4 regions of the Streptomyces sp. NBC_00986 genome follow, and region 4 is predicted to be linked to each of the others. Evidence: riboswitches for the same ligand, from Rfam matches in the RefSeq annotation. Region 4 holds a riboswitch; each other region holds the start of a gene.
What was found. A riboswitch is a leader RNA that binds a small molecule or an ion and turns the genes downstream of it on or off. The one in region 4 is predicted to bind cobalamin.

Region 1 (3,539 bases), 6.0 Mb from region 4:
TCCAGCGAGCCGTGCCAGTGGGTGCCCCAGGTCTGACCGACCCGGCAGCCGTCCAAGAAGGCTTCTCCGCCGGTGAGTTGGGCGACCCCGTGATGGATCTCGTACCCCTCGACCGGCTCGCCGAGGGCTTCGCCCACCGGCCGGGTGAGGGTCTTCTCGCGCGCGAACCGTACGCGCAGCGGCAGAACTCCGAGCCCGTCGACCGACCCCTGCCGGCTCTCGACCTCGTCGTCGATGTGCTCACCGAGGATCTGGAAGCCGCCGCAGATCCCGAGTGTTGGCCGTTGCTCGGCCGCCCTGCGCACGAGGGCGTCCGCAAGTCCCCGCTCCCGCAGCCACTCCAGCGCCTTCACCGTGCCCCGGGTCCCCGGGATCACGACGAGGTCCGCGTCGGCCAGCTCCTCCGGCCGGTCCACGAACCGCACCACGACGCCCGGTTCGGCGGCCAAAGCGTCCACGTCGGTGAAGTTGGACATGAGGGGGATCGCGCAGACGGCGACCCGCAGCACGTCCTCGCCGACCGGCGGCGCGGTGTTCGACTCGCGCACGGTGCCGCGCAGCGAGATCCGCAGCCCGTCCTCCTCGTCGATCCCGAGCCCGTGCTGGAACGGCAGCACGCCGTAGGTCCGGCGCCCGGTGAGGCCGAGGAGCATCTCCAACCCCGGTTCCAGCAGCGAGACATCGCCCCGGAACTTGTTGACGAGGAACCCGGCGACGAAGGCCTGGTCCTCGGGGCTGAGCAGCGCCACGGTTCCGAAGAAGGAGGCGAAGACGCCCCCGCGGTCGATGTCGCCGACGACGAGCACGGGCAGTTGGGCATTTCGCGCGATGCCCATGTTCACGATGTCGGTCCGCCGCAGATTGATCTCGGCGGGACTGCCGGCGCCCTCACAGATCACCGCGTCATACGTGCCCCGCAACTCGGCGAGACAGTCCAACACCGTGCCGAGCAGCGCCTCTTGGCGCCCGCCGTGATAGCCGCGGGCACTCATCTCGCCAACTGGCTTGCCCATCAGGACGACTTGGCTGCTGCGGTCGCTGCCCGGCTTGAGGAGGACGGGGTTCATCAGCGCGGTCGGCTCGATGCGGCAGGCCTGTGCCTGCATGGCCTGGGCCCGCCCGATCTCCGCCCCTTCCCGCGTCACGAACGAATTCAGGGACATGTTCTGCGCCTTGAACGGCGCGACCTTCACGCCCTGGCGCACCAGCCACCGGCAGATCCCGGCGGTGACGACACTCTTGCCGGCGTCCGAGGTGGTCCCGGCCACCAACAGCCCACCGCCGCTCATGACTTCCGTCCCTTCACGAGGAGCCGCCCGGCGACACTGACGCCGAGCGCGAGCAGACCGACGCGCCGGGACAGGCGTACGGCCCGCGCGATGTCCGGTACGGCGACGGGGCGTCCGTCGCCGTTGAGCACGGGCCGGTGCTCGACCCGGCCGCCGTAGGAGAGCGTTCCGCCGAGCCGTACGCCGAGGGCTCCCGCGAAGGAGGCCTCGACGGGGCCGGCGTTGGGGCTGGGGTGTTTGCCGGCGTCGGTGCGCCAGGCGCGTGCCGCTCCGCGCGGGTCGTCGCCCGCGACGGTCGCGAGGGTCGCGGTGAGGCGGGCGCCCGGCCAGCCGGCGACATCGTCGAGGCGGGCCGAAGCCCAGCCGTAGCGGCGGTACTTGGGCGACTTGTGGCCGACCATCGCGTCGAGCGTGTTCACGGCCCGGAAGCCGAGCAGGCCCGGGACGCCCGCGATGCCGCCCCAGACCAGGGCGCCGACGACCGCGTCGGACGTGTTCTCGGCGACGGACTCGACGACGGCACGGGCGATCCCGTCGGCGTCGAGGGACTGCGGGTCCCGCCCGCAGAGGTGGGGGAGCCGTGCCCGCGCACCGTCGATGTCCCCGGCCTCCAGCGCGCGCCCGATGACCCCGGCCTCGCGCGCGAGGGAGGTCCCGCCGACGACGGCCCAGGTGGCGGCGGCGGTGAGGGCGGCAGAGGCCGTACGAGACGGTCGTAGGGCCGAACTGGCCGCGGCGGCGAGGGCGATGGTGCCACCGACGCACACGGCGGTGTGCAGGGCGCCCCAGCCTCGGTGGTCGCGCCACAGCACCTGTTCCACGGCACCGGCGGCACGGCCGAACGCGGCGACCGGATGCCCGCGGCGGGGATCGCCGAGGAGGTGGTCGCCGAGGAGGCCGGCGGCGGCGCCGTACGCGAAGACGCGATCGGCACGCATCGGGTCAGCCGATCGCTGGGTCGGACACGGGGATGGTGCGGGACCTCGAACGGCAGCCGAGCATGGCGATATGTCCTCACTCAGGGTGTCCACGCCCTGGTTCGACGAGACCGGCGGTGAGAGTTCCTGGCTCCCGGGGGTGTCTACCCCGGTGACAGTGGCGGGACCGCGCCGGATTCACACCGGCTTCCTCTCCTGCCGCCGTATATGGCTCCGGCAGTCCACCATGCTGTTGGAAGGGCCGTCAACTTGCTGTTGACCTGCGGGGACGGAGTGTGCTGATGCCCACACTAGGTCCGGATTCAGGCTAGGCAGCGCCTGTCCAATTCGTAGAATTGGACACAACGACAAGGGAGCGGCACAGAACATCCGGGGCGGGTCCCGTCCGGTTCGGTCCTGGTGCGGTCAATCCGGGAACTAGGTGTCGTGCCTTTGCCGTCCGGGACTAGTCTGCATCGACCGGGCGGGTGCGCCGCGACAGGGGTTGAGGCTCGACATGGGGGAGGCGGTGTGGCCGACCGGGCATCCGCGTGGCGTTGGCAGAAGAGCAGCTACACCAATCCGACCGGAGAGTGCGTCGAGGTCGCCCATCCCGGAGGCGAGGTGTGGGTGCGGGACTCCAAGAATCACGCGCAGCAACACATGGTCGTGACCCGTATGGCGTGGTCCACGTTTGTGACGGCGGTGGCAGCGGGCAGAGCCGATGGCGACGCAACCCGTCCAGCGTGAGCCGCGAGAGGCTGGGGGCACAAATGGGGGCCGAGAGTGAACGACCGCCGCCGGGCAGTGGGATTCCTGCCGAGCGGAAACGGCTCGCGCTGTTGTCGTACTGCGCCGTGTGCGGAGCCGTTGCCACGGCTGCCGGGGCCCTGACCTCCCTGCTCTTCGACGGAGTCCATGAGCGGTTCACGGTCTGGATCGTCACTTCGGCGGTAGTCGCGGCGGGGGCCGGGGTGGCATGGGGGTTCGCGCCGGTCAGCTTCCATTGCCTTGCTGCGGGTCATCGGTTCGCCTCCCGCCCGAGGGCCGACCGTCGTTCTCCGTCCGGTCGTTGAGATTCCCGGTTCTCCTCCTCGCCTGCGGTTCACGGCGATCCCGCAGCCTGCGTATGAGCCATCCGATCGTCCCGGTCAGGAACGCGCTGCCCGCCGAGACCAGTGCTACGTGTGTGGTGGGCGAGAGCCTGACGTGGTGGAGATCGATGCCCTTTGCGATGTGCACTGATATCACCAGGCTTCCCACGATGAGCGCGGTGCACAGAGTGAGACAGCCACTTTTGGCCAGGAAGCCCCTCAGCTCCTGGTCCCTGGTG
Region 2 (3,539 bases), 8.2 Mb from region 4:
AGGCGAACGCGTCCAACGTGGTGGCATGGCCGAGGCATACGACCAGGACGAGGGCCAACGCGCCCGCGCACAGCACCACTTGACCCCAGTCGGCGCCGGAGAGCGAGCCGAGCAGCCAGAACAGCACGCCCTTGGTGGTCTCGGCGTCGGCCGACGTCAGCACCGTGAACGACGTGAGCGCGGAGAAGAGTTGCATGGCCGCCACGCCGGACAGCACCACCCGGTCCATGCTCGCGCCGAGGCTGTGGCTGAGCAGCATCACCAGCCCGAAGGAGAGCAGCGCACCGACGAACGCGCCCGCCGACAGCGACACGGCCCCGCCGCCCACGCCGAGCACGACGACAGCGACCGCCCCCGTGGACGCCCCGGAGGACACGCCGAGCACGAACGGGTCCGCCAGCGGATTGCGCAGCAGGGACTGCATGACCGCACCGCACAGCGCGAGCCCGGCTCCGCAGACGGCCGCGAGCAGTGTGCGGGGCATGCGCAGGTCCCAGACGATGCCGTCCCGGAGCGGGGCGAGCGAGCTGTCGCCGCCGCCGAGGTGGGCCGCGACCGACGCCCACACGTCGGCCGTGGAGATGTCGGCCGGACCGATGGTCACCGCGAAGGCCACGGAGACCAGCAGCGCGACCAGCCCGCCGCCCGTCAACATCAGGGTGCGGAGAGTCACTTGGCGAGTCCGAAGTCGCGCAGGCCGGCGGCGACCTGCTCGATCCCTTCGACGGTGCGGACGGAGGGGTTCATCGCCTGGCCGCTGAGCAGGATGTACCGCTTCTTCTTGACGGCGGTGAGGTTGCGGGTGGCGGCGTTGGTCTCCAGGAAGTGGATCTTCGCGTTGGCGGTCTCGGCCGTCTGCGACTTACGGGTCAGATCGCCGAGGACGATGACGTCGGGGTCGCGGTCGGCGACGGTCTCCCAGTTGATCTGGGGCCACTCGTCGTGGGTGTCGGAGAAGGCGTTCTCGGCGCCGACGGTGCGGGTGATGGCGCCGGGGGCGCCGCAGCAGCCGGCCAGGTAGGGCGACTGGGAGTTGGCGAACCAGTACATGAGGGAGGTGCCGGAGGCGTCGAGGCCGGCGGTGGCCTTGGTCACCCGCGCCTTCAGCTGGGCCACGAGCTGGTCGCCGCGCGCCTGCACGCCCATCGCGCGTGACAGGTCGCGTATCTCGCCGTAGACGCTGTCGAGGGTGAGCGGTGTGCTGCGCGAACCGTCGCCGCCGCTGTCGTTGTCCTTGCCCGCGCAGTCGGACGGCGAGACGTACGTCGGCACGCCCAGCTTCTCGAACTGTTCGCGGGTCGCGACTCCGCCCTTGCCGAGCGTCGAGACGAAGGAGGCGGTGACGAAGTCGGGTTCGGCGTCGAGGACCTTCTCGAAGGAGGGCGCGTTGTCGGCGAGGCGCGGCACGGTCGCGTTCGCCTTCTCCAGGCCCTTGAGCACCGGGTCGGTCCAGGTGGCGGTACCGACGATGCGGTCGGCGAGGCCGAGGGAGAGCAGGATCTCGGTGGTGCCCTGGTTGAGGGAGACGACCCGATCGGGGGCCGACTTCAGGGTGACCTTCTGCCCGCAGTCGGTGAGGGTGAGCGGGAAGCCCGCGGCGGACTTCTCCGTCTCGCCGTCGGCACGGTCGCCGTCCGATCCGCCGCACGCGGTGAGCAGCAGGGCGGGCGCGACGAGGAGTGCCGCGGTGCGGCGGCGCAGCGGGACGGGGGCGGTACGGATCACGGGCATGCCTTGCCTGTCGGGGCTCGAACGCGGAGCCTGGCCTACGAACTCCCCCTCGCCGAGGGCGAGAAGGCGCCAGCAGGTCTTCGGACTCGGGTTCGTCCGGACGGGGCGCCTTCCCGGCGCGTCACACACCGGCTCCTTCGGCCGGCCCGCGTCGCCCCAGTGGCGTCTGATGCCCCGCCCGTCCCCCTCACCGCTGCGCGTCAGTTCCGGATTTTCACCGGATTCCCTGGCCTCGGTTGTGGCACGACTGGCCCGCACAACCTATCAAGATCGGCGGTCGGCTCCCGCTGCGGGGTGCGGTGGGAAGGTGCCGCCGTACGGACCGCGACGCAGAAGGCGGCGCACGGCAGAATCAGCGCGGCGACGAAGTGGCGGGCGATGCCGATGCGGTCACGTCGCGGTGCGTACGTCCTTGCCCGGTGCGGTGTTGTGCCGCGCCGCACGAAGCCCGACGGCCTCACGGCGGAGCGCCTCCACCGTGGCCGTCACTTCGGGAGCACGGTCGCGGACCGTGACGGCGACGGTGGCGCGGCCGAGCCAGGCGGGGTCGTCGACCTGGACGGTACGCACGCCCGTGGGGACGGCCGGGGCGGTGAGTTCGGGCAGTACGGCGATGCCGAGACCGGCGGCGACAAGTCCCAGGCGGGTGGGCCATTCGCGGGCGGCGTAGGCGATCCGCGGGTGGTCGAGCGTCGGCCAGGCGCCGAACTGGGGGTCGTCGCGCAGGCCCTTGCCGACGATCCAGGCTTCGTCCCTCAGGCCGGTCACGGGGACGGTTCCCCGGCCGGCGAACCGATGGTCGGCGGGCACGGCGAGCAACAGGCCGCCGTCCAGGAGCAGTTCGCGGGAGAGTCCCTCGAAGTCGTAGGCGGGCAGGTCCGGTCCCACGCCGATCACCGCGATGTCGATGCGGTGGGCGCGGAGTTGGCGGAGCTGCGTGGGAGAGGAGGCCTCGCCCAACTCGACGATCAGGCCCGGGTGTTCGTCGCGGAGGCGGGCCAACGCCCTGGGGACGAGCACGGCGGCGGCCGCCGGGAACGCGGCGACGGCGACGCGTCCGGTGAGGTGGTCCTGCAGCCCGGCGAGGTCCGTACCGACCGCGTCGATCTCGTTGAGGACCGTCGCGGCTCGGCGGGCGAGCACCGTGCCCGCCGGCGATGGGGCAACCCCGCGGGCGCCCCGGACGAACAACGGCGCGCCCGCGGCAGTTTCCATCGCCGCCACCTGACGGGACACCGCCGACTGCGTGTATCCGAGCGCGTCGGCCGCGGCGGTGAACGATCCGGTGTCGACCACGGCCTGGACGACACGCAGACCGATGAGGGTGAATTCGGCCATGCCGACATCCTGACACATTCCAGGAACGCATGTCTCATGTGCGAGATCATCGCTGGTGGAATGGCTGGCACGGCAGCACGATGGAGTGGCAGGAGCAAGTGATCCACCACCCACAGGGAGCACTGATCATGGCGAAGACCTGGTTCATCACGGGGAGTTCAAGGGGGTTCGGCCGCGAGTGGGCGGAGGCCGCGCTCGAACGCGGCGATCGTGTCGCGGCGACAGCTCGGGACGTCAGCCGACTGACTCCTCTGGTCGAGCGGTACGGGGACGCCGTACTGCCGATGCCCCTCGACGTCACCGACCGTGCCGCGGTGCATGCGGCGGTGGGGCGTACCCACGCGCGTTTCGGTTCGCTGGACGTCGCCGTCAACAATGCCGGCTACGGGCATTTCGGCATGGTCGAGGAATTGGAGGAGGACGAACTCCGGGCTCAGATGGAGACCAACTTCTTCGGCGCGGTCTGGGTC
Region 3 (3,539 bases), 1.4 Mb from region 4:
GGCTTCATGGCGATCGCGGCCGGAGTCAAGGTCACCAACGGCCAGTTGGCGATCCCGCAGCTCTTCGAGAACATGTTCCCGGACTGGTTCGCGGGCGTGGCCTTCGCCGCGATCGGCATCGGCGCCCTGGTCCCCGCGGCCATCATGTCCATCGCGGCGGCGAACCTCTTCACCCGCAACATCTACAAGGACTTCATCAAGCCGGACGCAACCCCGGCCCAGGAGACAAAGGTCTCGAAGATCGTCTCCCTCCTGGTGAAGGTCGGCGCCCTGGCCTTCGTCCTGACGATGGACAAGACAGTCGCCATCAACTTCCAGCTCCTGGGCGGCATCTGGATCCTCCAGACCTTCCCGTCCCTGGTGGGCGGCCTCTTCACCCGCTGGCCCCACCGCTGGGCCCTCCTGGCCGGCTGGGCGGTCGGCATGATCTACGGCACCCTCGCGGCCTACGGCGTCGCCTCCCCGACCCAGGACCACTTCGGCGGCTCCTCCAAGAAGATCCCCGGCATCGGCGAAATCGGCTACATCGGCCTGACGGCGTTCGTGATGAACGTGGTGGTGACAGTGGTCCTCACCTTCGCCCTGAAGGCCTTCAAGGCTCCGGAGGGCGTGGACGAGACGAGCCCCGGCGACTACACGGCAGACGCGGGCGACCCGGGCGTGGAGGTAGAGCTACCTCCGGCAACAGCAGGGGCAACCCACTAGCGCAGGTGAGTGTGCCAACTTAAGGGGCGCGGGGAACTGCGCGACCAGCCACACACGACCCATAGCGGGCCACCGAGAGCACCCCCCTCGGCGGCCCGCTGTTCGTACACACTGACCCACATGGACATCCTCATCCGCCGAGCAATCCCCACCGAATACGACCCCCTCGGCACCCTCACAGCAGACGCCTACCTGACCGACGGCCTCCTCGACTACGGCGAGACCGACCCCTACCTCCCCGTGCTCAAGGACGTAGCAAGCCGAGCCGCAGCCGCCGAAGTCCTCGTCGTGGTGGACGGCGACCACCTCCTCGGCGGCGTCACCTTCGTCCCCGGCCCCGGCCCCGTCGCAGACATAGCGCGCCCTGGAGAGACGGAAATCCGCGCCCTCGCGATCGCCCGCACCGCCAGAGGCCGCGGCGCCGGCGAGGCCCTCGTCCGCGCCTGCATCGACCGCGCCCGAGCCACCGAGGGCTGCACGGCCGTAGTGCTGTCGACCCAGAGCTCCATGCACGCGGCCCACCGCATCTACGAACGCCTGGGTTTCGTCCGCACACCCGACCGGGACTGGAATCCCGTGCCACACCTGGACGATCTCACTCTGCTCACCTATCAACTGACGCTCTGAAACCGCCGCGACACAACATCTGGTGGTGCCACGACAGCCCGGCACAAGATGTATGCTCATGCTCGCTGTCGCCGCAGGGGAATCCGGTGCGAATCCGGAACTGTCCCGCAACGGTGTACTTACGTGCATATGCACGCATGGTCAGTCCGAGGACCTGCCGACGGCGCGCGTCCGGCCACCCGGCCAGGGCGCATGACGTCCGGGCCTCGTGGAGTGGGCCGGTGGACGCGACGCCCCGTGCGCTCGTGTACTGCCGCCTGCCCTCGGCGAGGCCCCGTGCCGAGCGAGGGAGAGCCCCACCGTGACCATCGCGCCAGCAGAGCCGGCATCAGCGACCCAGGCGAACGAGGCGATCGCAGCGACCGCGACCGGACCCGGAACCGAGCTTCCCGGAACGGTTGTTCAGGACGCCGACGGCCCCGGTACCGCGATCCTGCGGACCCTGACCGCGCTGACCGCCGACCTCCCCGACGCCGACCCCGGCCGGGTCGCCGCCGCCACGTTGCGCGGCCGGTCCGCGCACGCGGACCTGGCGGAACTGCGCGAGCTGGCGACGGAGGCGGCCGCCGGCCTCATCTCCGAGGACCCGGTCTACTCCCGCCTCGCCGCCCGGCTGCTGACGATCAGCATCGCCGCCGAGGCCGCCTCCCAGGGCGTCACGACGTTCACCGAGTCCGTCGCCGTGGGCCACCGCGAGGGCCTCATCGCCGACCGCACCGCCGAGTTCGCGACGCTGCACGCGGCCCGCCTCGACGCGCTGATCGCCGCCTCCTTCGATGAGGGCGCCGACGACCGCTTCGGCTACTTCGGCCTGCGCACCCTGTACAGCCGCTACCTCCTCCGCCACCCGATCACCCGCAAGGTCATCGAGACGCCCCAGCACTTCATGCTGCGCGTGGCCGCCGGTCTCGCGGAGGACGACTCGACCCGCGCCCTGGACGAAGTGGCCGCGCTCTACCGCCTGATGAGCCGCCTGGACTACCTCCCGTCCTCCCCCACGCTCTTCAACTCCGGCACCCGGCACCCCCAGATGTCGTCCTGCTACCTCCTCGACTCCCCGCTGGACGAGCTGGACTCCATCTACGACCGCTACCACCAGGTCGCCCGCCTCTCGAAGCACGCGGGTGGCATCGGACTGTCGTACTCCCGCATCCGCAGCCGGGGTTCGCTGATCCGGGGCACGAACGGGCACTCCAACGGCATCGTCCCGTTCCTGAAGACGCTGGACGCCTCGGTCGCCGCGGTGAACCAGGGCGGCCGGCGCAAGGGTGCGGCCGCGGTGTACCTGGAGACCTGGCACTCCGACATCGAGGAGTTCCTGGAGCTGCGGGACAACACCGGTGAGGACGCCCGCCGTACGCACAACCTGAACCTGGCGCACTGGATCCCGGACGAGTTCATGCGCCGGGTGAACGAGAACGGCGACTGGTCGCTCTTCTCCCCCGCCGACGTGCCCGAGCTGGTCGACCTGTGGGGCGACGAGTTCGACGCGGCCTACCGCAGGGCGGAGGCGCAGGGGCTGGCGAAGAAGACCATCCCGGCCCGTGACCTCTACGGCCGCATGATGCGCACCCTCGCGCAGACCGGCAACGGCTGGATGACCTTCAAGGACGCGGCCAACCGCACCGCCAACCAGACCGCCGAGCCGGGCCACACGGTCCACTCCTCGAACCTCTGCACGGAAATCCTGGAGGTCACGGACGACGGCGAGACGGCGGTCTGCAACCTGGGTTCGGTGAACCTGGGCGCATTCGTGGTCGGTGACGACATCGACTGGGAGCGTCTGGACGAGACGGTCCGCACGGCCGTCACCTTCCTGGACCGCGTGGTCGACATCAACTTCTACCCGACCGAGCAGGCGGGCCGTTCCAACGCCCGCTGGCGCCCGGTCGGCCTGGGCGCGATGGGCCTCCAGGACGTCTTCTTCAAACTCCGTGTCCCCTTCGACTCCCCGCAGGCGCAGGCCCTTTCCACCCGCATCGCCGAGCGCATCATGCTCGCCGCGTACGAGGCCTCCGCCGACCTCGCCGAGCGCAACGGTCCGCTCCCGGCCTGGGAGAAGACCCGCACGGCCCGCGGTGTCCTGCACCCCGACCACTACGGCGTGGAACTGACCTGGCCCGAGCGCTGGTCGGCACTGCGGGAACGTATCGCCCAGACCGGCATGCGCAACAGCCTGTTGCTGGCGATCGCCCCCACGGCGACGA
Region 4 (3,539 bases):
GTTCGGGCTCGCCGTGCACGAGGACGTCCAGGCCGGTCTTCTCCTGGAAGGAGATGACCTCGCCGATCTCCGCCTTGATCCGCTCCTCGTAACCGGCCCTGTCGATCCGCCGCGCTCTCAAGTCGGCCCGCGCGGTGCGCAGTTCGGCGGTCTGCGGGAACGAACCGATCGTGGTCGTCGGCAGCGGCGGCAGCCCGAGGTGCGCGCGCTGGGCGACGGTCCGCTCGTCGTACGGCTGGGAGCGGCGGGCGGCGGCGTCCGTGACCGCGGCGGCCCGGGCCCGTACGGCGGGATCGCTGGTGAGGGCCGAACCGGCGCGGGAGGCCAAGTCGGCGCGGTTGGCGGCGAGTTCGGCGGCGATCGTGTCGGTGCCCTGGGCCAGGCCCTTGGCGAGGGTGACGATCTCGGCCGTCTTCTGCCGCGCGAACGCGAGCCAGCGCAGGATCTGCGGCTCGATGTCCCGTTCGGCGGCGGCGTCGAGCGGCACATGGAGCAGCGAGCAGGACGCGGCCACGTCGACCCGGTCGGCAAGACCGAGCAACGTGCCCAGTGTGGCAAGGGACTTGGTGAGGTCGTTGCCCCAGACGTTACGGCCGTCGACGACACCCGCGATCAGCCGCTTGCCGGGCAGTCCGCCCACGGTGGCGAGGGCGTCCAGGTTGGCTGCGGCGGCCTCGGTGAAGTCCAGGGCGAGGCCCTCCACGGGCGCCTTCGCGAGGACCGGCAACGCGTCGCCGAGCCGGTCGAAGTACGAGGCCACCAGGAGCTTCGGCCGGTCCGTCAGGGCGCCGAGGTCGCGGTAGGCGCGGGTGGTGGCGTTCAGTTCGGCCGGGGTGCGGTCCTGGACCAGGGCGGGTTCGTCGAGTTGCACCCACTCCGCGCCCGCCGCGCGGAGGTCGGCGAGGACCTCGGCGTAGACGGGGAGCAGGCGGTCCAGGAGGGTCAGCGGTTCGAAGTCCGCGGACACCCCGGGTGCGGGCTTGGCGAGCAGGAGGTAGGTGACCGGGCCGACGAGCACCGGGCGGGCGGTCAGGCCCAGGGCGAGGGCCTCCTTCAACTCCGCCACCTGCTTGGTGGAGTCGGTGGCGAAGACGGTGTCCGGGCCCAACTCGGGCACGAGGTAGTGGTAGTTGGTGTCGAACCACTTCGTCATCTCCAGCGGCGCCACGTCCTGCGTGCCGCGTGCCATCGCGAAGTAGCCGTCCAGCGCGTCGAGTTCGACGGCGGTGCGGTGGCGTTCGGGGATCGCGCCGACCATGACGGTGGTGTCCAGGACGTGGTCGTAGTACGAGAAGTCGCCGGTCGGTACTTCGTGGATGCCTGCGTCGGCCAGTTGCTGCCAGTTGGTGCGGCGCAGGTCGGCGGCTGTGGTCCGGAGCGCGTCTGCGTCGACGCGGCCCTTCCAGTAGCCCTCGATGGCCTTCTTGAGCTCCCGGCTCTTGCCCTGGCGGGGGTAGCCGTAGACGGTTGCCCGTGCTGCCGCGGCTGCGGACTTCGGTGTCACGGAAATCTCCTTCGCGAGATATCTCCCTGGATCCCGGTGGCGGGACGTGGGTGCGAAGGTTCGTAGACCGGGGGATGGTGACCGCCCGTGTGTACGCCGACCCGCCCACGAGGTCACCGGGATTCCGCACGCGAATGCTTCGCGTGCGGGCAGGTGGCAGGTCTTCGGACTTGCGGGCACGTCCTCTTTTCGAACCGGAGGACACCTACTGGCCGTCGCTTCCCAGGTCCTGTGTGGGCCCAGTGCGTATGACGGCGGTCGTTCCTGCTTACCGCTGCGGGGCAGTCCCGGAGTTTCACCGGGTTCCCTCTTGCGACGCGTTCCGTCTGGCTGACGGGGCGAACCAGCTGCGTGGCCAGCCTAAAGGGTCTGGGGTGGGTGCGTCGATTTTTTGTCTGCGGGCCGGTGGGGGCTGGTCGCGCAGTTCCCCGCGCCCCTTAGGGCAAGTCGGTTGGCCGGGATTCGAAAGTTCGCAGGATTTCCTCTGCCGCCAGAGTCGCTGTCAACTCGCCGTCCCTGACCTGCTGTTCGAGCAAAGGCCCGAGCGCACGTACTGCCGGATCCGCGTGCAGGCGGCCCAACAGCTCTTCGCGGACCATCGTCCACGTCCAGTCCACCTGCTGCTCACTGCGCTTCGTCGCCAGGCGGCCCGTCGACTCCAGCAGTGAACGGTGTTGTTCGAGGCGCTCCCAGACCGCGTCCAGGCCGGTGCCCTCGCGTGCGCTGCAGCTCAGTACCGGCGGGGTCCAGGCCGCGTCGGCCGGATGCATCAGGCGTAGCGCGCCCGCCAACTCCCGTGCTGCGCTCTTCGCGTCGCGCTCGTGCGGGCCGTCCGCCTTGTTGACGGCGATGACGTCCGCCAGTTCCAGGACGCCCTTCTTGATGCCCTGTAGTTGGTCGCCGGTGCGGGCCAACGTCAACAGGAGGAAGGAGTCGACCATGTTGGCGACCGCTGTCTCCGACTGGCCTACGCCTACCGTCTCGACCAGCACGACGTCGTGGCCCGCCGCTTCCATCACCACGATGGACTCGCGGGTCGCTTTCGCCACGCCGCCCAGCGTGCCGGCGGTGGGGGAAGGGCGGACGAAGGCCGCCGGGTCCACGGCCAGGCGTTCCATGCGGGTCTTGTCGCCGAGGATCGAGCCGCCCGTGCGGGTCGACGACGGGTCCACGGCCAGCACCGCGACCCGGAAGCCTTGCGAGGTGAGGAGGGTGCCGAAGGCGTCGATGAAGGTCGACTTGCCTACGCCGGGTACGCCGCTGATACCGATCCGGCGGGCCTGGCCGCTGTGCGGGAGGAGTTCGGTCAGCAACTCCTGCGCCATGACCCGGTGTTGGGGCTTGGTCGACTCGACGAGGGTGATGGCGCGGGCGACCAGGGCGCGCTTGCCGTCGAGCACGCCCTTCACATAGGTGTCGAGCTCGATCACAGGGTGTGCCCGAGGTCGGCGGCCAGTCGCTGCACCAGGTCGTAGGCCGCGTCCGGGATCACCGTCCCGGGCGGGAACACGGCCGCCGCGCCCATCTCCAGGAGGGTGGGTACGTCCTGGGGTGGGATGACTCCGCCGACCACGATCATGATGTCCTCGCGGCCCTCCTCGGCGAGCGATTCCTTCAACGCCGGTACGAGGGTGAGGTGTCCGGCGGCGAGGGACGACACTCCGACGATGTGCACGTCCGCCTCCACGGCCTGGCGGGCCACCTCGCCGGGGGTCTGGAACAGCGGGCCGACGTCGACGTCGAAGCCGAGGTCGGCGAAGGCGGTGGCGATGACCTTCTGGCCGCGGTCGTGGCCGTCCTGGCCCATCTTGGCGACCAGGATGCGGGGGCGGCGGCCCTCGGACTCCTCGAACTCGGCCACGAGGGTGCGGGTGCGTTCCACGGACGGGGAGTCGCCGGCTTCGGTGCGGTACACACCGGCGATCGTACGGATCTGGCTCGCGTGCCGCCCGTACACCTTCTCCAGCGCGTCGGAGATCTCGCCGACCGTCGCCTTCGCGCGGGCCGCGTTGACCGCCAGCTCCAGCAGGTTGCC

Region 1: it holds a riboswitch for cobalamin, as region 4 does, so the genes downstream of both, OG504_RS40215 (cobalamin biosynthesis protein) here and metE (5-methyltetrahydropteroyltriglutamate--homocysteine S-methyltransferase) in region 4, are expected to answer to the same signal.
Region 2: it holds a riboswitch for cobalamin, as region 4 does, so the genes downstream of both, OG504_RS50665 (ABC transporter substrate-binding protein) here and metE (5-methyltetrahydropteroyltriglutamate--homocysteine S-methyltransferase) in region 4, are expected to answer to the same signal.
Region 3: it holds a riboswitch for cobalamin, as region 4 does, so the genes downstream of both, OG504_RS18950 (ribonucleoside-diphosphate reductase subunit alpha) here and metE (5-methyltetrahydropteroyltriglutamate--homocysteine S-methyltransferase) in region 4, are expected to answer to the same signal.

Annotation. Positions count from the first base shown of each region.
Region 1 is NZ_CP108733.1:8,956,952-8,960,490, forward strand. Features, by position in the region: gene OG504_RS40210 (cobyric acid synthase) at 1-1,289, opposite strand, end outside; gene OG504_RS40215 (cobalamin biosynthesis protein) at 1,286-2,227, opposite strand; cobalamin riboswitch at 2,327-2,469, opposite strand; gene OG504_RS40220 (DUF397 domain-containing protein) at 2,738-2,956, shown strand; gene OG504_RS40225 (hypothetical protein) at 3,203-3,539, opposite strand, start outside.
Region 2 is NZ_CP108733.1:11,223,242-11,226,780, reverse strand. Features, by position in the region: gene OG504_RS50670 (FecCD family ABC transporter permease) at 1-673, opposite strand, end outside; gene OG504_RS50665 (ABC transporter substrate-binding protein) at 670-1,731, opposite strand; cobalamin riboswitch at 1,785-1,998, opposite strand; gene OG504_RS50660 (LysR family transcriptional regulator) at 2,122-3,069, opposite strand; gene OG504_RS50655 (SDR family NAD(P)-dependent oxidoreductase) at 3,198-3,539, shown strand, end outside.
Region 3 is NZ_CP108733.1:4,401,701-4,405,239, forward strand. Features, by position in the region: gene mctP (monocarboxylate uptake permease MctP) at 1-705, shown strand, start outside; gene OG504_RS18945 (GNAT family N-acetyltransferase) at 826-1,332, shown strand; cobalamin riboswitch at 1,350-1,509, shown strand; gene OG504_RS18950 (ribonucleoside-diphosphate reductase subunit alpha) at 1,685-3,539, shown strand, end outside.
Region 4 is NZ_CP108733.1:3,004,016-3,007,554, reverse strand. Features, by position in the region: gene metE (5-methyltetrahydropteroyltriglutamate--homocysteine S-methyltransferase) at 1-1,504, opposite strand, end outside; cobalamin riboswitch at 1,642-1,867, opposite strand; gene meaB (methylmalonyl Co-A mutase-associated GTPase MeaB) at 1,942-2,934, opposite strand; gene scpA (methylmalonyl-CoA mutase) at 2,931-3,539, opposite strand, start outside.